2 linked regions of the Prosthecomicrobium sp. N25 genome follow. The protein of the gene in region 2 binds, or shares a complex with, the protein of the main gene of each other region. Links are inferred from orthologs where the notes say so. Each region holds a gene or a part of one and is shown on either strand. Other genes may lie near its edges. The genes, in order: trxA and trxB.

Region 1 (15,236 bases), on a different replicon or contig from region 2:
GGCCGGCACCGTGCCGGAGGGCCTGGCGCCCCTGCGCCGGCTCGGCGATACGGTTGCGGCCTTCCCGCTGCGCCCCGGCGTCGCCGTGGAGCCGCTCGCGACCGGAGACGACGCCTACGGCGCGATGCTCGCCGCCATCGACGGGGCGTCGTCCTGGGTCCTGCTGGAGACCTACATTTTCGACGACGACCGCATCGGAGCGCTCTTCGCCGAGACGCTCGGGGCGGCGGTCGCCCGCGGGGTCTCGGTCCGCGTCCTCGTCGACGCGATCGGGTCCCGCTATTCGCGCCCCCCGATCACGCGCCGCCTCGCCGACCTCGGGATCCGGCATGCGCTGTTCATGGACGGCATGCTCGGCCTGAGGCTCGCCTACGCCAACCTGCGCACCCACCGCAAGATCATGATCGTCGATGGCCGCGAGGCATTCATGGGCGGCATGAACATCCGCCAGTCCTTCTCCGCCCGGATCGCCGGGGAAGGGGCGGGTCGAGACGCCCATTTCCGCGTCGCCGGTCCGGTCGTCGAGGACCTCGGCACCGTCTTCGCGCAGGACTGGCTCTTCTCCACCGGCGAGGAACTGCCGCTCGACGCGATCTTCGCCGGCACGGCCGCCCACCGTCCCGGGTCAGCGCTCGCCCGGGCCGTCCCCTCCGGGCCGGACCAGCACCTCGAATGCACCCATCGCATGATCCTCGGGGCGCTCTCCGTGGCCCGCGAGCGGGTCCTTGTCGCCTCGCCCTACTTCCTCCCCGACCGGCGGCTGGTCGCCGCCTTCGCGATCGCGGCCGGGCGCGGGGTCCGGGTCGACATCGTCCTGCCCGGCGAGAACAACCTCCGCCTCGTCGACAGCGCCATGCAGGCCCAGCTCGACCAGATTCTCGCCGGTGGCTGCCGGGTCTGGCGGTCCACCGGCCGGTTCGACCATGCCAAGCTGATGGCCGTCGACGACGCCTGGGCCTATGTCGGTTCCTCCAACCTCGACCCCCGCAGCCTGCGCCTGAACTTCGAGATCGACCTGGAGGTCTACGATCCGGCCCTCGCCGCCTGGATCGCCCGCCATGTGCTCGACCGGATCGCCACGGCCGAAGAGATGACCCGCGAGGGGCTCGCGGCGCGGCCCTTCCTGCTCCGGCTGCGCGACCGGACCGTGTGGCTCGCCTCACCCTACCTCTGACAGTGGTAACGGTTCGTTAACCCTGCCTCCGTCACCCTGGCTCGGCCCGGACCCGAGGCCGGGCGGTTCGGGAGCCTCGCCGATGGCGGAAACGGTTTGGCGCATGGAGCGCAACGCCAAGGCGCGAGCGCGCCTCGAGCGCAGCCTTCCGGCGGTCTTCCCCGCGCGGGTGCTCGCCTTCGCCCTGTCCCGCCCCTTCGTGCCGCCGACCCCGCGGCTCGCCGTCGAATCCTACTGGCGCCACCATCCCCTGCGCGCCGACGCGCTGGCGCGCGCCCTGGCGGCTCGCACCGGCGCCCCCGAAGGCTGGACCTGGCGGATCGGCCTCGCGGGGCTGCCGGACACCTTCCGGGCCCCGCCCGCCCCCTGGCGCGAGCCCGCCCATGCGGTCGAGCCTGGCCGGTGCTGCGTCTGCGGGGCCGCGGTCTACCGCCTCGGCTGGCATCGCGACCTCTGGGGCGACGGACGCCTCAACCGCGTCGCCCGCTGGCACAGCTGCTGCGTCGCCGCCTGGAAGCTCTGGACCGCGCCCGTCGGGGCGCTCGACGCCCTCAAGCTGCGCCAGCGCCGGCGCTGCGCCGAGACCGGCGGCCGCCTCCTGCGCGGCGCCGAGGTCGACCACCGCGTCCCGCTCTTCGCGGTCTGGCGCGACCACCGCGACAAGCCCTGGCCGGACCTCCTCGACTATTGGGGCGTCCCCAACCTCGCGGTCGTCAACCGCACGGCCCATGCCGGCAAGACCGCCTCGGAGGCGACGCAGCGAGCCCTTCATCGGGGGTCCCGAAACGATACAACTCACGATTCGCAGGGCTGTCATGACACTGCCGTCACGAAACACCCGCGAAACAGACCTCCTTTATTAGCGGAAGCTTCGGAACTCGTTGCCGCAGTCGGCGCTCGGGGCAAAGGACATCATGATCGAATTCGCGAGCGGTGAAATCCTGCGCGGCCCTGCCGCGGTGCTCAGGAGCGCCCTCGCCAAGAACGGCAAGTGGGCCTCCGGCGTCGCCGCCGTGGCCGGCTTCGTGGCCGATGTCCTGCAGCCGGTCGCGCCCTTCGCCGCCTATGTGTTCCTGCTCGGCGCCGTGGCCTGCCTCGTCCTCGCGACCGTCCTGTTCGCGCGCCTCCTCGCGGCCGACCGGGCCGCCCCGGCCCTGGTCTTCGCCCTTTTCGTGACCGTCGTCTCGGGCGGCCTCTGGCAGATGCAGCGGGCCGAGGCGGCCGAGGACGGTGTGGTGGCCAGCGTGGTCCCTGCCGTCGCCGACCTGCAGCGCCGCCTCGGCCTCGTCGCCGCCGACGTGGCCTCCGTCAGGCAGACGGTCGAGGGCGTGGCGGAGCGCGTCGCCCGCATCGAGGAGGGCGTCGGCGCCGCCGCCGGCTCCGTCGAGGGCCTCAAGGCCTCCGCCGAGACCACCGGTCAGATCGTCCGCCACGCCGCTGCCGCGACCGATCGCGTCGAGACCCGGGTCGCGGCCGTCGCCGAGAGCCAGCGGCGGGTCGAGGAGACCGCCCGGTCGAGCGCCGAGCGCGCCGCCCGCAGCGCCGACAAGATCGCCTCGGTCGCCGACCGGCTGACCACCTCGATCGACGACATGACCCGCAGCTTCCAGGCGCTCTCCCAGGCCGGAGGCCTGGTCGCGGATCCGAAGACCGCCGCCGAGATCTACCATAACGCCCGGCTGACGGAGTCCCGCGGCGACGCGCTGGCGGCCCGCCGGGCCTACCTGCAGCTCGCCGCCCTCGACCTCGACGCCGTCGACACCTGGTCGCGCCTCGCCGCCCTCGTGCGCGTGCAGGACGGCCGTGCCGGCGCCCGCGAAGTCTTCGCGAATTTCGCCGGCCGCGCTGCCAGCCCCGCCTACGAACTCGTCTCCGCCTCGCTCTACGACGATGCCGAGCGCCGCCGCCGGGTCGAGATGTTCGTCGCGGCCCATCCGGACTACGGCCCGGGCTGGTACATGCTCGCCGACGAGGTGTCCGAGGCGCGCCTCGGCAGCCAGACCATCGCCGAGAAGCGCCGCGAGCGCGACAGCCTCGCCCGCTTCCTCGACGGCGACGAACGCGGCACGCTCGCCCGCCGGTTCCTCGACCGCACCATGCTGGCCGACTGGCTCGACTCCGCCCGGCGCCGCAAGCGCGCCCTCGACGCGCTCCTGGAAACCCAGCAGGTCGAGCCGCGCGCCATCTTCACCCGTAGCGGCAACGACTGGTCGGTCTATGTCCAGCTCCCCGAACCGGCAGTCGGCTTCGCGTACCGGCTCGGCGAGAGCGGCGCCTTCGTGCAGGCCGGCCCCGGCTTCGGCACGGATCCCCGCACCGGCCGGCCGATGCCGAACACCAACATCTCCATCGTCCCGGGCGCGGAGCCGAAGGCCATCGAGGTGACCTACCTCGACCTGCGCGGCCAGGAGGCCGGGCCGTTCCGGATCCCCTTCGATCCGATGGCGGCCCTGGTCGGCCAGCAGAAGCAGGCGCTCGAGATGACCAAGGGCTCCTGGATCGCCTTCCGCGACTACAACGGCCTGCTCGTCTATACGAGCCACCTCGTCAGCTACCGCTGCACCATCGCCAAGGCCACCTACGGGCTCGACAGCCAGCCCGTCGACAAGGCGATCGAACTGCCCCCCTGCGACCCGAAGGACCCCTTTTCGGTCCCCGCGCCCGAAAAGACCTACTTCAAGGTCCCTCCCGCAACCCGCTCCATGACCGTCCGCCTCCAGTTCCGCGACGGCTCCATCGCCGAGTCGACCATCGCGCGGCGCTGACGCGCCGCCTCAGTCCTCCGCCCGGAACGCGAAGCGCGCATAGCCCGCATACGTGAAGGCCATGGCGGCCAGCGAGCCCGCCACCAGCGCCGCCACCGGCGCGAGCCCGGGCACGGCCAGGAGCGCCGCCGCGTAGACGAGGTAGTTCAGCCCCGCGCCGGACGCCGCGACAATGCCGTAGCGGGCGCCCTCGCGCGCCAGCGCCGCCGCCCCCCGCGACGGGGCCCGGAACGTCAGGCTGCGGTTGAGGAGCCATGTGGCCGCGACGGCGATCGGGGCCGACAGCGCCCGCGCCGAGAAGGGGTCGAGCCCCGCCCGCGCGGTCAGCAGCCAGAGCAGGCCGGCATCGATCGCGAACCCTGCCCCGCCGGTCGCCCCGAAGGCCACGAGCCGCCGCAACGTCGGGCCGATCGGCCGGGATGCGGCCGGACTGTTGCTGACAGGTACCACCCGGGCCCCTCCACGTCTTCGGCACGCCCGCCGAGCCGGCCCGCGCCATTCCGGTTTACCCTATCTTCACGGCCTTAATGTCGAGTAACTCCAACACGTTCCGCCTGCCTCGCGAAGGGTCCCCATGGCCACGATCACGTCGAGTCCGGCCCGTCCGGTCGGCAGGGCGCGCGCCGACTACGGGCTCGCGCTCCTCGCCTGGCTGGCGATCGGCCTCGCCTTCGCGGTCCTGCGCCTGCCCGAACTCGCGCTGCGCGGCACGGCCGACACCGACAGCCTGATGCGCCTCGTCGAGGTGCGCGACTATCTCGCGGGCGCCGCCTGGACGGACCTGCGGCAGCCCCGGCTCGATCCGCCCGCGGGCGTCGAGATGCATTGGTCCCGCCTCGTCGACTGGCCGATCTCGCGCATGATCCTGATCGCCGAGCCCTGGGCCGGCCGCGCCGGGGCCGAGACGCTCGCGCTCGCGCTCTGGCCGGTGCTGGTGCTCGGGCCCTACCTCCTCGCCCTCGTCGCGCTCTGCCGCCGCCTGCTCGGGGCCGAGGCGACGCTGACCGCGCTCGCCTTCGGGATCTTCGCCGCGCCCGCGCTCGCCATGATGATGCCGGGCAACATCGACCATCACGGCGTCCAGCTCGCGCTGTCGGTCGCGCTCCTCGCCGCCGCGAGCCGGCTCGACCGGACGCCCGCGCTCGGCGCCGCCGCCGGCGCGATCGCGGCCGTCATGCTGGCGGTCGGGCTCGAGACCCTGCCGGTGGTGGCGGTGGCGGGCGCCGTCATCGCGCTCGCCTGGGCCCTCGAGCCGGCGCGCTTCGCGGAAGGCGCCCGGGGCTTCGGCCTCGCCTTCGCGGCCGGCATGGCCCTTCAGCGCATGACCGCCGCCCCGACCTCGGCCTGGCTCGCGACGGACTGCGACGTCGCCTCTCTGCCCTACGTCGCCGCCGCCCTGATCGCCGGCGCCGGGCTGGCGGGCCTCACCCTGATGGCCCCGCAGAGCCGCCTGTCCCTGCGCCTGGCCGCGCTCGGCGCGCTCGGCGCCGTGGCGCTCGCCGCCGTCATCGCCAGCGCCCCGGCCTGTCTCGCCGGCCCCTATGCGGAGGTCGACCCGCGCATCGTGCCGATCTGGCTCGACCTCGTCGCCGAGGCCCGCAACGTCCGCCAGCTCGCCGTCGAGGCGCCCGCCGAGCTCCTGCGCTACTTCGCGGTCCCGCTCCTGGCCCTCGCCGTGACGCTCCTCGCCTGGCGCCGGGCCGGCGCGCCGGACCGCTTCGCCTGGGCGCTCGTGGCGGCGGTGCTCGCCGTCTCGGTCGCCCTTTCGGCCTGGCAGGTGCGGGCGGCGATCTTCTCAGCCGCCTTCGCGGTGCCGGCCCTGGTGCTCCTCGTGCTCGCCGCCCGCCGCTTCGGCGAGGCGCGCGGGCCGGCGCTCGCCACCGGGATCCTGATCGCGGCCTACCTCGTGCCGAACCAATACCTGATCACGCTCGCCCCGGACGTCTACGCGGCCCTCCGGCAGCGCCTCGCCGGCGGCGATATGGCCCCGGCGCCGGTGTCCGCCCTCGCCAACGAGGGGCAGCGGCTCTGCGTCGATCGCCGGAGCTTCGCGACCCTGGCGGGATTGCCGAAGGGCGTGGTGCTCGCGCCCACGAACCTCGGCGCGGCCCTCCTGGTCCATACGAACCATGCCGCGGTCGCGGCCGCCTATCATCGGAATGCCGCCGGCATCCTGGACGCCTTCGCGGCCCTGGGCGGCACGCTGGAGGCCGCGAAGTCGATCGCGGCCCGCCGCCGGGTCGACTACCTGGCCGCCTGCCCGGACGACGACGAGACCGGCGTCATCCTGCGCCGCGACCCCGACGGCCTCCTCGCGCGGCTCATGCGGGGCGACGTCCCGCCCTGGCTGGAGCCGCTGCCCGGCGACGGACCGCTCCGGGTCTGGCGCGTGCGGGCCGAGCGCGCGGCCGTCCCGACCACACCCCCGGCGAGCCTGGCCGAGCTTCGGGGCACGCAGTAGACACGAAAAAGGGGCGGATCGCCCGCCCCCTCCGCCCTCCGGCCCGTCGGCCGTCAGGCCGTCTTGTCGACCGTCGCGCCGGGCTCGGCCGCCTCGGGGGCCGGAGCCGCGCCCTTGGGCCCGCCCTTGGATACGCCGACGAGCGCCGGGCGGAGCACCCGGTCGCCGATCACATAGCCCTCCTGCAGGACCTGCACGACCGTGCCGGATGGCACCTCGGCGTTGGGGATCTCGAACATGGCCTGGTGCAGGTGCGGGTCGAAGCGGCTGCCCATCGGGTCGAGCTTGCGCACCCCGTGCTTCTCCATGGTGCGCGTCAGCTCGCGGCCGGTCATATCGACGCCGTCGACGAGGGCCTTCAGCCCGCCTTCCGCGCCCTCGCGCAACTCGGCCGGCAGCGCCGCCAGGGCGCGGGCGAGATTGTCCGCCACGCCCAGGAGCTCGCGCGCGAAGCTGGTCACCGCGTAGTCTCGCGCGTCCTTGACCTCCTTCTCGGTCCGGCGTCGCAGGTTCTCCATCTCGGCGAGCGTGCGCAGCACCTTGTCCTTGAGTTCGGCATTCTCGGCGGCGAGCTGCCCGGCCGCATCCGCGCCGGCCTGCGCCTCGGCCTGGCCCGACGCGCTCGCGCCGGCCACCGCGTCCGCGCGGGCAGCCGCGGCGGCCTCCGCCTGCGCCGCGGCGGTGGAACGGGTCTCGTCAGTCATGGCGTCCTCGGATCATTGGGGAAGGTGGAACGGGTCGGCCTCGATTTGGCGGTTCCCGCGCCCGAAATCAAGCGCGCCGCGCGCCCCGCGCGCGGCGGAGACCGGGTCGCGCGAACGAAAACGCCCCGGCCGAGGGGCCGGGGCGTCCACCTGCCGAGCTGTCGGCACCGTCACGCGATGTTGTTCTTGATCCACTCGACCATCTTGCCCTTCGGGTAGGCGCCGACCAGGTTGGCGGCCGGCTTGCCGTCCCGGAACAGGATAAGGGTCGGAATCGAGCGCACCCCGTAGCGGACCGCCGTGTTCGGGTTGTCGTCGATGTTGAGCTTGGCGACCTTCAGGCTGCCCGCCATCTCGCCCGAGATCTCCTCGAGCGCGGGGGCGATCGTCCGGCACGGGCCGCACCACTCCGCCCAGAAGTCGACCAAGACCGGCTCGCCGGACTTCAGCACGTCGGACTCGAAGGAGGAATCGGTGGTCTTCTCGGTCGCCATGGGATTGCCTTTCCGGTCGGGGCCGTGGGCGCCCGTGTTGTCGGGGGAATGGCGCGAAGGTAGGAACGGCCGTCCGACCCGTCAAGGCAACAGCCCTGCCGCGCGGGCGGGACGGATCGTCACGAAACGGCGAGCTTGCCGAGCATTTCGGCGAGCTCGCCGGGCGGGATCTCGGTGAGGCGCGGCCCGGCCGTCCACAGGATCGCGGCGCGGATCCGCCGGCCGGGGAAGAGATCGGCGAGCAGCCGGCCGTAGACGGCCATCTGAGCCACATACTCGCGCGGAATTCCGGCCGAATCGGTCGGCGGCCGCCGGTTGGTCTTGAAGTCGACCACCAGCACCTCGCCGTCGTCGACCGCCAGCCGGTCGATCTGCCCGGAGACGGCGAGCGGCCCGTCGGGTCCCTGGACCGTCCCGACGATCGCCACCTCGGCGCGTGACCCCGGCCGGAACGCCGCCGCGAAGGCCGGCGCCTCCAGAACCGCCAGGACCTCCCCGGCCACCCCGGCGGCGCCGTCCTCGGCGAGTTCGGGCATGACGTACCGGACGAAGCGGACGGCCGCCGCCTGCCGTTCCGCCGGCGCCATGTCGGGCAGAACCTCCAGGAGCTTGTGGACCACCCGCCCGCGCCGCATCTCGGTCGATTCGGGAGCGAGCGCCGCCTCGAAGGCGCTGGTCGCCGGAAAGGCCGGCAGGCCGTCCTTCGCCTCGATCTCCGCGAGCGCCCTGGACGGCCGGAGCAGGCCGAGGCTCCGCTCCGGCGTCGCCGGCTCGTGGAGCCACGGCGGCACGAGCGGCAGGGCGGGAGCCTCGCCGGCCGCAGCCTCCGGTTCCGCGGCGACCGGCGGTCGCGTGCCGCTCCGCCAGCGTCGCGCGACGACCTGGCCCTCCGCCGCGACCGCCTCGGCCTCGTCCGCCAGGGCCCGCTCGATCGAGCGGTACCAGCAGGCCTCGTCGAGCGGCCGGCCGCCCTGATGGGCGGTCACGTAGAGCCGGTCCGCGGCCCGCGTCATGGCGACATAGAGGAGCCGCCGGTACTCCTCCTCGGCCTCCCGCCGCCACCCGTCCAGGGCCTCCAGGATCCGGCCCGACTTCGTCTGCCGCGAGGGACACCAGACCGGGACCGGCACCGCCCCGGGCACCCCCGGGATCGGCAGGGCCAGGATCTTGGGCTCGTGCCCGGAACTGACCGGCTTGGAGCCGCCGTCGACCAGGAAGACGACCGGCGCCTCCAGCCCCTTGGCGCCATGGACCGTCATGACGCGCACCTCGTCGCGCGCCTCGTCCATCTCGCGCTTGATCTCCGGCGGCGCCGCCTCCAGCGCATGCAGGAAGCCGGCGAGGCTCGGCGCCTCCACCCGGTCGTGGGCGAGCGCGGCGGCCAGGAACTCCTCGATCACGTCCTCCGCCTCCGGTCCGAGCCGCTCGACGAAGCGCCGCCGCGCCCCGTCGGCCGACAGGATGCCGGCGAAGAACTCGAAGGGCGGGACGAGGTCGGCCCGCCGCCGCCAGGCCTTCAGGCGTTCGGCCGTCTCGGCGAGGACCGTGTCCTCCGCGGCGAGCCGGAACAGAGCCTCCTGCAACCCCTCCCGCCGCTGCCGCGCGGCCGCCACCCGGTAGAGCCGCTCATCGTCCCACCCGAACAGAGGGCTCTTCAGCACCGCGGCCAGCGACAGGTCGTCCTGGGGCAGCAGCATCACCCGCCCGAGCGCCATCAGGTCCTCGACCGCGATATGCTCGGTGAGCACCAGCCGATCGGCCCCCGCGACCGGGATGCCGGCCTCCTTCAGCACCCGGTTCATGGCCTCCACGAAGGCCCCGCGCTTGCGCACGAGCACCAGGATGTCACGCGGGCGGACGCACCGGCCCGTGCCCTCCAGCCGAAAGTCCGGCGCCGTCAGGGCCGCGATCTCGTCGCGGATGCGCCGGGCCAGCCGCAGCGGCGGCGCCTCCACATGCATCAGGTCCATGGGCAGGGACCAGTCCTCGGGCTCCTCGACCCTGACCGGCTCGACCACCGGCCAGATCTCGACGAGCCCCGGGTCGTCGCGGCGCACCGCCACGTGGTCCTGCCAGCCGCCATCCTGGGTCACGCCGGCCCGCAGGGCGGGGCTCGCGAAGACGCGGTCCACCGCCGCCAGCACATCGGGGGTGGAGCGGAACGACAGGTCGAGCGTCACCGGCTCGAACGTGGCCGAGGCCGACCGCGCCCGTGCCAGGAAGAAGCTCCGGCTCTCGCCGAATTCCCGCGGCGAGGCGCCCTGGAACGAGTAGATCGACTGCTTCTCGTCGCCGACCGCGAAGATGGTGCGCCGGCGCGGCCGGGCGCCCTCGCCGGCGAAGAACTCGTCGGCGAGCTGGCGCACGATCCGCCACTGGCGCGGGCTCGTGTCCTGCGCCTCGTCGACCAGGATGTGGTCGATCCCCTGGTCGAGCTTGTACTGGACCCAGGCCGCCGCGTCGGAGCGCGCCAGGAGCCTGGCGGTCCGGCCGACGAGATCGTCGAAGTCGAGCGCGCCGCGCGCCTGCTTGGCCCGCTCGTAGTCGGCGATGACCGCGTTGCCGAGCACGATCAGCGCGCGCGAGGCCGCAAAGGCCCTGAGGCCGGCGGTCCGGTCCGCCAACCCCTCGAGCCGCGCGATCTCCCGCTCGAACATCTCCACGAGGCCCGGGATCGCCTGCTGCACCGCCTTGGCGGCGAGGCTCTTCGCCTGCCGCGGCTCGCCGTCCTTGCGGAAGAAGGCGTCGCGCCAGGCCGCCCGCCCGTCCGCGCTGTCGGGCGCCGCCGCGCCGGCCTCGAGCTTGTCGGCGAGGTCCTGGCACTTCGGTCCGCTCCGGCGCAGTTCCGTGACGAGCCTCGCCAGGACGCCGCCGGCGAGCTCCGGCGAGCGGGCGACCGCGGCGTCCACGGCCACGATGCTATCGCCCGGCGCCACGCCGAGCGCCCCGGCGACCGCGTCCTCCAACCTGCGGCCCGTCGATTCGGCGGCCAGCAGCGCCTCCTGCATCAGGTCGCGCCGGGCCACCACCTCGTCGAGGGCCGACAGGAACCCGTCCTCGCCGGCCGCTTCCATGGCCTGCGCGAAGGCGGCCGCCAGGGGGCTTCCCGGCGGCGCCTCCGCGGCGCGCACCAGCACGCCGTCCCGCGCCCTGCGCACGAGGTCGAGCGCCCCGCCCTCGTCGAGGATCTCGAACTGGCCGGCGAGGTCCGCCTCGAGCGGGAACTGCTGCAGGACGCGCTCGCAGAAGGCGTGGATGGTCTGGATCTTGAGCCCGCCCGGCGTCTCGATCGCCTCGGCGAAGAGCCGCCGCGCCCGCCGCCGCTCCGCCTCGTCCGGCACGACCCCGGTGACCGCCTCGATGGCCGGGCCGATCGCCTCGTCGGGTGCGGTGGCCCAGGCGGCGAGTTCCTGGAACACCCGGTTCGACATCGTCGCCGCCGCGGCCTTGGTGAAGGTCAGGCAGAGGATGCGCGAGGCCGGCGTCCCGGCGAGCAGGATCCGCATCACCCGGCGGCTCAGCACCCAGGTCTTGCCCGATCCGGCATTGGCCGAGACCCAGGCCGACGCGGACGGGTCCCCCGCGATCCGCTGGCGCCGCCGGGTATCCTCCGGCACCGCGACGATGCGCGCGCTCATTCCTCGCCTCCCTGGCCGGCCGCCCATTCCTTGACGCGGGCGAGGTGGTCGTAGGGTCCGTCGATCCGCCGCGAGAACTGGATCCGCGGCCGCGACGGATAGCCCTGGCCGGGCCTGCGGTAGAGCGCGACGAGGCCGATGAGCTTGGCGAGCGCCGCCTCGGCGAGCTCGTCGGGCGTCGGCGGCACCTCGCCCCTGGCCGGCTTCCCGGCCGCCAGCCGCGCTTCGCCGCCCTCGCCCGAGCCCGAGAGCTTGACGTAAAGCAGGTCCGACACCGTCCGGCCGGCGAGATCCGCCCCGAAGGCGCCGGCCCTCACCATCGCGGCCTCGAGCGGCAGCTGCGGCGCGAGCAGGACCTTCACCTGGCGGGTGCTCGGCAGGGTCCCGGTCTTGTAGTCCAGGACCGCCACGCTGCCGTCCGACATCACGTCGATCCGGTCCGCCCGGCCGGTCAGCGTGAAGGGGCCGCCAGGCAGGGCTAGCTCCATCGCCTGGCGCGACTCCAGGATGCGGGCCGCCACGTCCGGGTGCCGGCCGAGCTCGAAGGCATGGAACCATCGCCCGATCCGCGCCAGCCGCGGCCGCCACAGGGCGACCACCTCCGGAAAGGCGGAGTGCGGCGCGAGCGCGTCCTCGGCGAAGCTCAGGAAGCGCTCCAGCGCGGTCTCCGCCGGCTCCGGCCGCCAGCCCTCCACGAAGCGCTCCAGGATCGCGTGCACGATCGATCCCCGGTCGCCCGCGTCGGGCGCCGCCGCGAGCGCCTCGATCGGCTCCAGCTTCAGGATGCGGCGGGCATAGATGGCATAGGGGTCGCGGATCCAGGTCTCGATCTCGGTGACCGACAGCCGGTCCGGCCGGGCCTCGAGGGGCGGCACCGGCGCGGGCCGCGCCACCGGCCGCGGCCTCGTGACCGCCGGGCGGTCGAGATCGCGCGCGAGGCCGAGCAGCCGTTCGCCCCGCGCCCGCATGGCCGAAAGCGTCGCTCGGTCGACGACGGCGGTCAGCCGCTGCAGCCAGCGCGACGGCACGGTCGGCGCGCCGCCGGACCGCACGGCCCGGGCGAGAATTACCTCCCGGGCCCCGATTCCCTGGGCGAAGTCGTGGGCGGCGAGGCCGATCCGGCGCTCCGGCGGCTCCAGGCCGAGGTCGCCCTTCATGGGCCGGGACAGCCAGGGGTCGCTGCGCGCCGAGGCGGGCCAGGTGCCCTCGTCGAGCCCGGCGAGGATCAGACGGTCCACCGACTGCAGCCGCGCTTCGAGCGGCCCCCAGATGGCGAGCCGCGCATCCGCGCCCGCCCGCCGCCGGACCGGCTGCGGACCGATCAGGGCCTCGAAGACGGGCGGATAGTCGCGCCCGCCGATCTCCATCCGGTTCTCGGTGTCCCGGCACGCGGCGACGAGCCCGGCGAGCGCGGACGCGAGCGCCTCCCCGGCCTCGCCCTCGAAGAGCCGCGCGTCCGACCCCTCCTCGTCCGCAGCCGCGGCCCGGACGGCTTCGGCATGGGCGCCGGCGAAGTCCGCGAGCGGATTGAGGCCGGGCGCGAGCGCGAGGGCCTCGAGGCCACCGAGCGCGTCCGTGAGCCGGTCGAGCAGGTCCTCGGCCGCCGCCCAGTCGGCCTGCTGCAGGTTCAGGCGCGCGGCCGGCTGGCTGCGGACGCGTGCCCCCGCGTCGTGGCGCGCCTGGTCGAAGGCCTCCCGCAGGCCGGCCGAGCCCGAGCGGGGACGCGGGCCGCGCAGGCAGGCGAGCTCGAGCGCCCGTGCCGCCCCGCGCGCCGCGGCCCGCGGAAGGCCGAAGGCGGCCAGCGGATGCTGCAGCAAGGCCACCAGGGTGACGGGCGCGAAGCCGCCGGTCGCCGTCTCGGCGACGAGCCGCGCCAGTACGGTGGGCGGCGTCGACAGGAGCGGCACGCCCGCCGAATCGTCGACCGCGAGGCCCCAGCGTCCCAGTTCCGCCGAGACGCGGCGGGCGAGATCCCGGTCGGGCGTCACCAGCGCCGCGGTCCGGCCTTCATCGGCCAGCGCCTCCCGGAGCGCCACCGCGATCGCCAGGGCCTCCTCACTGTCCGATCGCGCCTCCACGAGCGACACGCCCTCGAAGGCCGCGCCGAGGCCCCCGGTCGGACGGACCTCCCGGGCGAAGTCCTTCCAGGTCTCCGTCGTCCCGGCCGGCTTCAGGGCCTCGGACACGGCGCGCGCCCGGAGCCGCAGGGCGGCGGACGGCTCGGGGTCGAGGTCGTCCACGCCGTCGCGGTCGATCCCGAGCCGCGCCAGCAGGAGCTTCAGGCCGTATTGCGGGTGTCCGGGCACCGGGCGACGCTCGGGGTCGTCCGGCGCCCCGATGGCGGCCCAGGACTCCGCGTCGAGGTCGCGGTCGAGGCCGGGCAGCACGACCGCACCCTGGGGTAGGCGGGCGATGGCGCGAATGAGGTCGGCGGTCGCAGGGATCGAGCCGGTCGAGCCGGCCACGATCATCGGTCCGGCCGGCGGATGCTCCGCGAGCCGGCGCGCCTCCTCGCGGATCAGGCGGTTGCGCCGCTTCGCCGGATCGACGAGGCCGCGCTCGGCCAGCACCGCCGGCCAGGTCTCGGAGACGATCTCCAGGAACCTCAGCGTCAGCGCCCAGAAGCCCGCGTGGTCCTCCGGCACGATCGACGAGAGCCGGCTCCAGTCGGCCGCCTCGGTCTCGACCTGGTCGAGGAGCGCCAGGAGCGCGCGGGCGAGATGGACGGCCTCCGCGGGCGAGGCCGGTAAGGTCGGGGAGGCCTCGGTCACCGGATTGACGAGCAGGCCCGCCACCTTCGACGACCAGGCGGCGACCAGCCGCGAGAGCCCGAGCAGGCGCGCCACGCCGTCCATCTCGGGCGTCAGGTCGCGCGCGAAGGCGGCCCGGTCGATGACGAGGCTGTCCTCGTCGAGATCGCCGAGCGGCTTGATCACCGGCAGGATTGCGGCCCGGCCGCCGAGCGCCTCCAGGAAGACCTCGCGCAGGGCCCGGGCGGCGCGACGGGTCGGCACCAGGATGGTCGCGTCGGCGAGCGCCAGCGGCCCGCTATCCCGGCCGAAGCCCGGGACGAGCCGCCCGTCCATGAGGGCCGCGACCAGGGTCGGCAGGAAGGGGCGCGACGGCGCGATGGTGAAGACGCGGGGTCTCGGGCTCGGGTCTGGCATTCGGTCTCCGCGGTCGGGCGCGATCGCGGAGGCTCCGCTCACGCCGCGCTGTGCCGGATGGCGTCCTCCGCCTCGCGGATCGCCTCGGGGGTGCCGACATGGAGCCAGATGCCGTCCATGTGCACGCCGTACAACCTGCCCGATTCGATCGCCCGGTCGAAGAGCACGTTCAGCGAGAATTTTCCCGCCGGACAGGCCTCGAACGCCGTCGGGCTCATGATCGCCACCCCGGCATAGACGTAGGGCGAGACCTGTCGTTCCAGCCGGCGTTCGAGACGGCCGAGCGGATCCATGATGAAATCCCCCGTCCCGTCGTACCCGACCGCGGTGACGGTCGGCGACAGCAGGAGCAGCATGTCCATCCGCGCCGGATCCCAGAAGTCGGCCAGGATGTCGAAATTGCTGGCCACGCCCTCGATCCAGAAGCTGTCGGAATTGTAGACGAAGAAGGGCTCGTTCCCGAGGAGAGGCAGCGCCTTGGCGATCCCGCCGCCGGTCTCCAGGAGCTTCTCGCGCTCGTCCGAGATGACGATCTCCGGCCTGCTGCGCTTGCAGACGTGCACCTCCACCAGGTCCGCGAGGTAGTGCACGTTGACCACCGCCTTCGTCACCCCGGCGGCCGCCAGCCGGTCGAGCCCGTGGTCGACCAGCGACTTGCCGGCCACCTCGATGAGCGGCTTCGGGGTGGTGGCCGTCAGCGGCCGCATGCGCTTGCCGATCCCGGCGGCGAGCACCATCGCGACGGTCGGGCGTTTCGGAGTGGTCACGGTCATGGGGATGGAAAGCGTCCTGGGCTTGGGGCGTCAGGCGCCGGGGCCCGATCGGGCGGCCTC
Region 2 (5,919 bases):
GTCCCATCGCCCCGCCCTGGCCGGACCTGGTCGTCGCCTGCGGCCGACGCGCGATCGCCTATGCGCGGGTCGTGAAAGCCCGCGCCGGCGCCCGCACCTTCGTGCTCGTGCTGCGCGATCCGCGCACCGTCCGGCACGGCGCCGATCTCCTGTGGGTCGCCGCCCACGACCGGCGACGCGGGCCCGACGTGCTGGTCACCCCCACGGGCCCCCACCGCGTCTCCGCGGCCCGGCTCGCCGAGGCCCGGCGCTCCCCGCCGGCCTGGCTCGACCGCCTCCCCGTCCCGCGCGTCGCCGTGCTCCTCGGGGGCGGCCCCGGCCTCGAAGGCCTGGCGCCGCGCCTCGCCGCGCTCGCGCCTGAGGCCGGCTCCTTCCTCGTCACGCCGTCCCGGCGCAGTGACCCCGCCGTCCTCGAAGCGGTCCGCCGCGCCGTCGCCGGCCGTCCGAGCCTCGTGTGGGACGGCTCGGAGCCGAACCCCTATTTCGACTTCCTCGCCCACGCGGATGCGATCGTGGTTACTGGCGACAGCTTCAACATGGTCGGCGAGGCCCTGGCGACCGGCCGGCCCGTGCTGGTTCACCAGCCCACGGGATTGTCCAGGAAGCTCGAACGATTTCTGGCGGGACTCCGGGACGCCGGGCTGATACGACCATTTGAAGGACGACTCGAAGACTATACATATGCCCCCGTGGACTCGACCGTGACCGTGGCGCGCGAAGTGGCGCGCCGGATGGCGGAAGCGGATCGCGGGGGCGACGGCGTGTCGGAGTCTCGTCCCGTTCGATTGACCTCCGGCGCCGCAGACGTCACCCTGCCGCCGTCAGAGAAGCGTTAGGTTCTTCCCATGCCGTCCTCGAAGGTCCTGATCATCGGCTCCGGCCCGGCCGGCTACACGGCCGCCATCTACGCCGCTCGCGCCATGCTCGAGCCGATCCTGATCGCCGGCATCCAGCCCGGCGGGCAGCTCACCATCACGACCGATGTGGAGAACTACCCCGGCTTCGCCGATCCGATCCAGGGCCCCTGGCTGATGGAGCAGATGCGCGCCCAGGCCGAGCACGTCGGCACCCAGATCGTCTACGACCACATCGTCTCCGCCGACCTCTCCGGCCCACCCTTCCGGCTCGTGGGCGATTCCGGCGAGACCTACCAGGGCGACACCCTGGTGATCGCCACCGGTGCCCAGGCGCGCTGGCTGAACCTGCCCTCCGAGCAGGCCTTCCGCGGCTTCGGCGTCTCGGCCTGCGCCACCTGCGATGGCTTCTTCTACCGGGGCAAGGAGGTGCTGGTCGTCGGCGGGGGCAACACCGCGGTCGAGGAGGCGCTCTACCTCACCCACCACGCCTCGAAGGTCACGGTCGTCCACCGGCGCGACTCTTTCCGCGCGGAGCGCATCCTGCAGCAGCGGCTCTTCGAGAACCCGAAGATCCGGGTCGTCTGGGATTCGGAGATCGCCGAGGTCCTCGGCGGCGGCGAGCCGCTCGGGGTGACCGGCGCCCGGCTGCGCAACGTCAAGACGGGCGCGACCACCGACGTCGGGGTAGACGGGATCTTCATCGCCATCGGACATGCTCCGGCGGTCGATCTCTTCCGCGACCAGCTGCGGCTCAAGTCTTCGGGCTACATCTGGACGGCGCCCTATTCCACCGCGACCAGCGTGCCGGGCGTGTTCGCAGCGGGCGACGTGACCGACGACGTCTTCCGCCAGGCCGTGACGGCGGCCGGCATGGGCTGCATGGCGGCCCTGGAGGCGGAGAAGTACCTGGCGGGCGTCGCCGTTCACCGCGAGGCGGCCGAATAGGCCGGGCGACGCACGCAAGAGACGAGGGGGGCCGTTTTGGACTGGGACAAGCTACGCATCTTCCACGCGGCGGCCGAGGCGGGCAGCTTCACGCACGCGGGCGAGAAGCTCGACATGAGCCAGTCGGCGGTGAGCCGCCAGGTGAGCGCGCTCGAGCAGGATCTCAACGTCCCGCTGTTCCACCGGCACGCGCGGGGGCTGATTCTCACCGAACAGGGCGAACTCCTCTTCCGCACCGCTCGGGAGGTGCTGGTCAAACTGGACCAGGTCCGCTCGCGCCTCGTCGAAACCAAGGAGAAGCCGTCCGGCAGCCTGCGCGTGACCACCACGCTGGGCCTCGGCACTTCGTGGCTGACCGCGCGCATCCACGAATTCGTCGATCTCTATCCCGACGTGCAGCTCGAGCTGATCCTCGACGACGAGGAGCTGGACCTGGGCATGCGCGAGGCCGACGTGGCGCTCCGCATCCGGCAGCCCGTGCAGCCGGACCTCATTCAGCGCAAGCTCTTCACGGTCCATTTCCACCTTTACGCCTCCCAGGGCTACGTGAAGCGCTACGGCCACCTGGAGACCGTCGACGAACTGGACGAGCACCGGATCATCACCTTCGGCACCTCGGCGCCGACCTACCTGCGCGACATGAACTGGCTGGAGACGGTCGGGCGCGCGCCCGGCGGCCCGCGCAAGGCGGCCCTGCGCATCAACAGCGTCATCGCCATCAAGCGCGCGGTGGAGCGCGGAATCGGCATCGCGCTCCTGCCCGACTACCTGATCGAAGCGGGCTCGGAACTCGTCCAGCTCATTCCGGAAGCCGACGTGCCGTCCTTCGATTGCTACTTCGTGTATCCTGAGGAGATGCGCAACACGGCCCGGGTGAAGGTTTTCCGCGACTTCCTCATCTCGAAGGCGGAACGCTGGACTTATTGACGCCGGGGTCGCCTTGAAGCTCCCCCTCAAACATGATGAGAGCCGAGACGTATAAGAACTTCAGGGGATCGGCCAGAAATATTTCAGTTGTTCGGCATACCCGAGAAGAAGGCACGCCTCCCTCGTCTGTACACACAGTCTCCATGATGCATGTGACGGAGACAAAGGACGAGCGGCGCTGCATGTAGTATATTCGTATTCCGTGAATGTAAGCTATCGATCCAGTATCATATGAATTAGACGATACTGAATTCTTGGTTCCCCTGAACCGAAATGGCTTGCCCGTCCCGCAGGGGGCAGAAGAATGGACGCTAGGTCAACTTCCCAGTTGATTGTTTGTTAAGAACTTCGGTACAAGGTACGAACGTCACCAAGGGTCACCCACTCTCGGTTGACGGTTCTCCCCTCTGGATCAATCGCCTCTTGCGAGGCCACTGGACCGGATCGAGTGCTCCTCGATCCGGTCTTTTTTCCAAAGCGCCTGCGGCATTCGCGGCTGGCCGCCGCTCACATGAAGAGGTTTTCGCCCTTCATGTCCTTGTAGAGGCCTGCGACCCACTCGCCGTACCCGTTGTAGAGCAGCGTCGGCACGCGGTCGCCCGTGTGCAGCACCCGCTCATGGGACTGGCTCCAGCGCGGATGCGGAACCTCCGGGTTGACGTTGGCCCAGAAGCCGTACTCGCTCGACTGAAGCTGCTCCCACATACCCTTGGGCCGCTCGGCCGTGAACTCGAAGCGGACGATGGACTTGATCGACTTGAAGCCGTACTTCCACGGCACGGCCAACCGGATCGGCGCCCCGTGCTGCTTCGCGATCGGCTTGCCGTAGGCCCCGACGGCCAGGAACGCGAGGTCGTTCGCGGCCTCCGCCATGGTCAGCCCCTCGACGTAGGGCCAGGGGTACATAAACAGCCGACGCTGACCGAAGGCCATGTCCTTGTCCAGGAAGGTCTCCATCCGGAGATACTTGGCGCCGGAGGTCGGCTTGGCGAACTCGATCAGCTTGGCGATCGGGAAGCCCGTCCACGGGATGGTCATGGACCAGGCCTCGACGCAGCGATGCCGGTACAGCCGCTCCTCGATCGGCATCTTGGCGACCAGCTCCTCGAAGTCGAGCTTGATCGGCTTCTCCACGAGGCCGTCGATCGTGACCGTCCAGGGCTTCGTCTTCAGCTTCTGCGCCGCCGACGCGATGCCCTTCTCGGTCCCGTATTCGTAGAAGTTGTTGTAGTTGCCGTTGACGTCCTCGGGCGTCAGCGGCCGGTCGAGCTTGAAGGCCTCGTTGCGCTGCGCCGGGAAGCGCTTGGCGAAGGCATCCTCCTGCGCCAGCGCCGGGGCCGGCAGCAACCCGGAGGCGCCCGCGGCTCCCAGGAGGCCGAGCATCGCCCGCCGGTCCAGGAACAGCGCCTCCGGCGTGGCTTGCGATTCGGGTATCTCCCAACCCTTGCGGCGGATCACAGGCATGACTTCGCTCCCCGGACGGATGACCGGTGAGGAGAATTGGTCGCCGCCGCCCGCCCGGCAAGACACGACCGCGTCAACGTCCCGTGACTGATCACCCCGCGCGAGGCCGCGGGCGGAGCGGGGCTCCGCCCGCCGAGCCTCCCGGCGTCAGGCCGCGTGCGCGGCCTTCGCGCGTTCCAGGATCTTGGCCGCGAGATGACCTGTCAGTTCGGCCAGATGCTCGAAGCGGGCCCGGTAGCTGCCGACCCCGGCGGTCGCCGAGCGCAGCTCGACGATCAGGTTGTGCATCTCCGACTGCGGGATCAGCGCCTGCACCACGTCCCAGCCCGCCCAGCCCGGCCGGCCGTCGAAGCCGAGGAGCTGGCCGCGCCGGCCCGTGACGATCTGGTTGATCCGCGAGGTCGCGTCCGACGGGCAGGCGATCTCGACCCGCAGGATCGGCTCCAGCAGCACCGGCTGGCACTGCGGCAGGCCCTCGCGCATGCCGATCTGGGCGGCGGTCTTGAAGGCCTGGTCGGAACTGTCGACCGAATGGTAGGAGCCGTCGATCAGCCTGACCGACAGGTCGACGACCGGGAAGCCGTTCACCCCGTGCTTCAGGCAGTCGGCGACGCCCTCCTCGACCGCCGGAATGTAGTTGCGCGGCACCACCCCGCCCGTGATCGCCTCGGAGAAGACGAAGCCCGATCCGCGCGGCAGCGGCGCGATCTCCAGCACCACGTCGCCGAACTGGCCGTGGCCGCCCGACTGTTTCTTGTGCCGCCCGCGCACGGTCGTTTTGCCGCGGATCGTCTCCTTGTAGGGGATGGCCGGCTGCCGGGTCTCGAGCGTGACGCCGAACTTGGCCGTCAGCCGCTCGAAGGCGATCTTCAGGTGCATCTCGCCCTGCCCCTCGACCAGCGTCTCGCTGCTCACGGGGTCGTGGCTGACCCGGATCGACGGATCCTCCTCGGCGATGCGCTGCAGCGCCGTGGAGAGCTTCACCTCGTCCTTCCGGTCGTGCGGCGCCACCGCGAGCGCCATCACGGGCTCCGGCGGCTCGAGCGTCACCAGACGGGCGATTCCCGCCTTCGACGTGGTCAGCGTGTCGCCGGTATGCGCCACCTCGACCTTGGCGAGCCCCACCGTCTCGCCCGCGAGGGCCTCGCCGCGCTTGGCACTCTCCTTGCCGTTGAGCCGGTACAGGCCGGACACCCGGTCGCTCTCGCCACGCCCGTCGAACAGCACCGCGCCGTCTCCGATCTTGCCGGCCAGCACCCTGGCGACCGACATCTTGCCGCCGTGCTGGGTGTGGAAGGTCTTCACGACCTGGACGACGCCGTCGCCCCCGGCGTTGAGGCCGAGCCGGTCGGCCGTCTCGGCGACCGACGGGCAATCGTGCCGGATCGCCTTGAGGAGCCGGCTGACGCCGTTGCCGCGCTCGGCGCAGCCGATAAAGACCGGACAGATCAGCCCGTCCCGCATTTCGCGGCGCAGGTCGTCGAAGATCTCGTCGCGCGGCGGCTCGATGTCGGAAAGAAGCTCCTCCATCAGGTGGTCGTCGTAGTCCGCGATCCGCTCCAGCATCTGGTAGCGCGCCTCCACCTCGCGCGCCCGCTCGCCGTCCGGGATCGGAACGACCTCGCTCTCGGCATGCTCGCGATAGACATGGGCGCGCTCGAGCGCCAGGTCGATGTAGCCGATCGCGATGCCGTCCTTCCAGATCGGGATCTGGCGCAGCACCATC

Evidence for each region.
Region 1: the proteins of trxB (region 2) and trxA are in contact, whole or in part, in a crystal structure (PDB 1F6M), measured with the Escherichia coli proteins. The link is inferred for Prosthecomicrobium sp. N25 from one-to-one orthologs.

What each region holds. Positions count from the first base shown.
Region 1 is NZ_JBBCAT010000001.1:643,035-658,270, forward strand. What follows is about bases 5,937-8,631. They hold trxA (thioredoxin), read right to left. Parts: upstream 7,599-8,631; coding sequence 7,275-7,598; downstream 5,937-7,274. Other genes in these bases: WBG79_RS03025 (hypothetical protein), read left to right, coding at 5,937-6,400; grpE (nucleotide exchange factor GrpE), read right to left, coding at 6,454-7,104; addA (double-strand break repair helicase AddA), read right to left, coding at 7,718-8,631. Outside these bases: WBG79_RS03005 (phospholipase D-like domain-containing protein), read left to right, coding at 1-1,174; WBG79_RS03010 (hypothetical protein), read left to right, coding at 1,257-2,111; WBG79_RS03015 (methyl-accepting chemotaxis protein), read left to right, coding at 2,089-3,939; WBG79_RS03020 (GtrA family protein), read right to left, coding at 3,949-4,389; more of WBG79_RS03025, read left to right, coding at 4,514-5,936; more of addA, read right to left, coding at 8,632-11,236; double-strand break repair protein AddB, read right to left, coding at 11,233-14,403; WBG79_RS03050 (nucleotidyltransferase family protein), read right to left, coding at 14,442-15,176; tRNA (adenosine(37)-N6)-threonylcarbamoyltransferase complex ATPase subunit type 1 TsaE, read right to left, coding at 15,207-15,236. UniProt on the Escherichia coli protein: Participates in various redox reactions through the reversible oxidation of its active center dithiol to a disulfide and catalyzes dithiol-disulfide exchange reactions.
Region 2 is NZ_JBBCAT010000003.1:299,087-305,005, forward strand. What follows is about bases 1-2,823. They hold trxB (thioredoxin-disulfide reductase), read left to right. Parts: upstream 1-845; coding sequence 846-1,802; downstream 1,803-2,823. Other genes in these bases: WBG79_RS20535 (mitochondrial fission ELM1 family protein), read left to right, coding at 1-836; WBG79_RS20545 (LysR family transcriptional regulator), read left to right, coding at 1,839-2,729. Also shown: protein-methionine-sulfoxide reductase catalytic subunit MsrP, read right to left, coding at 3,237-4,193; WBG79_RS20555 (elongation factor G), read right to left, coding at 4,341-5,919.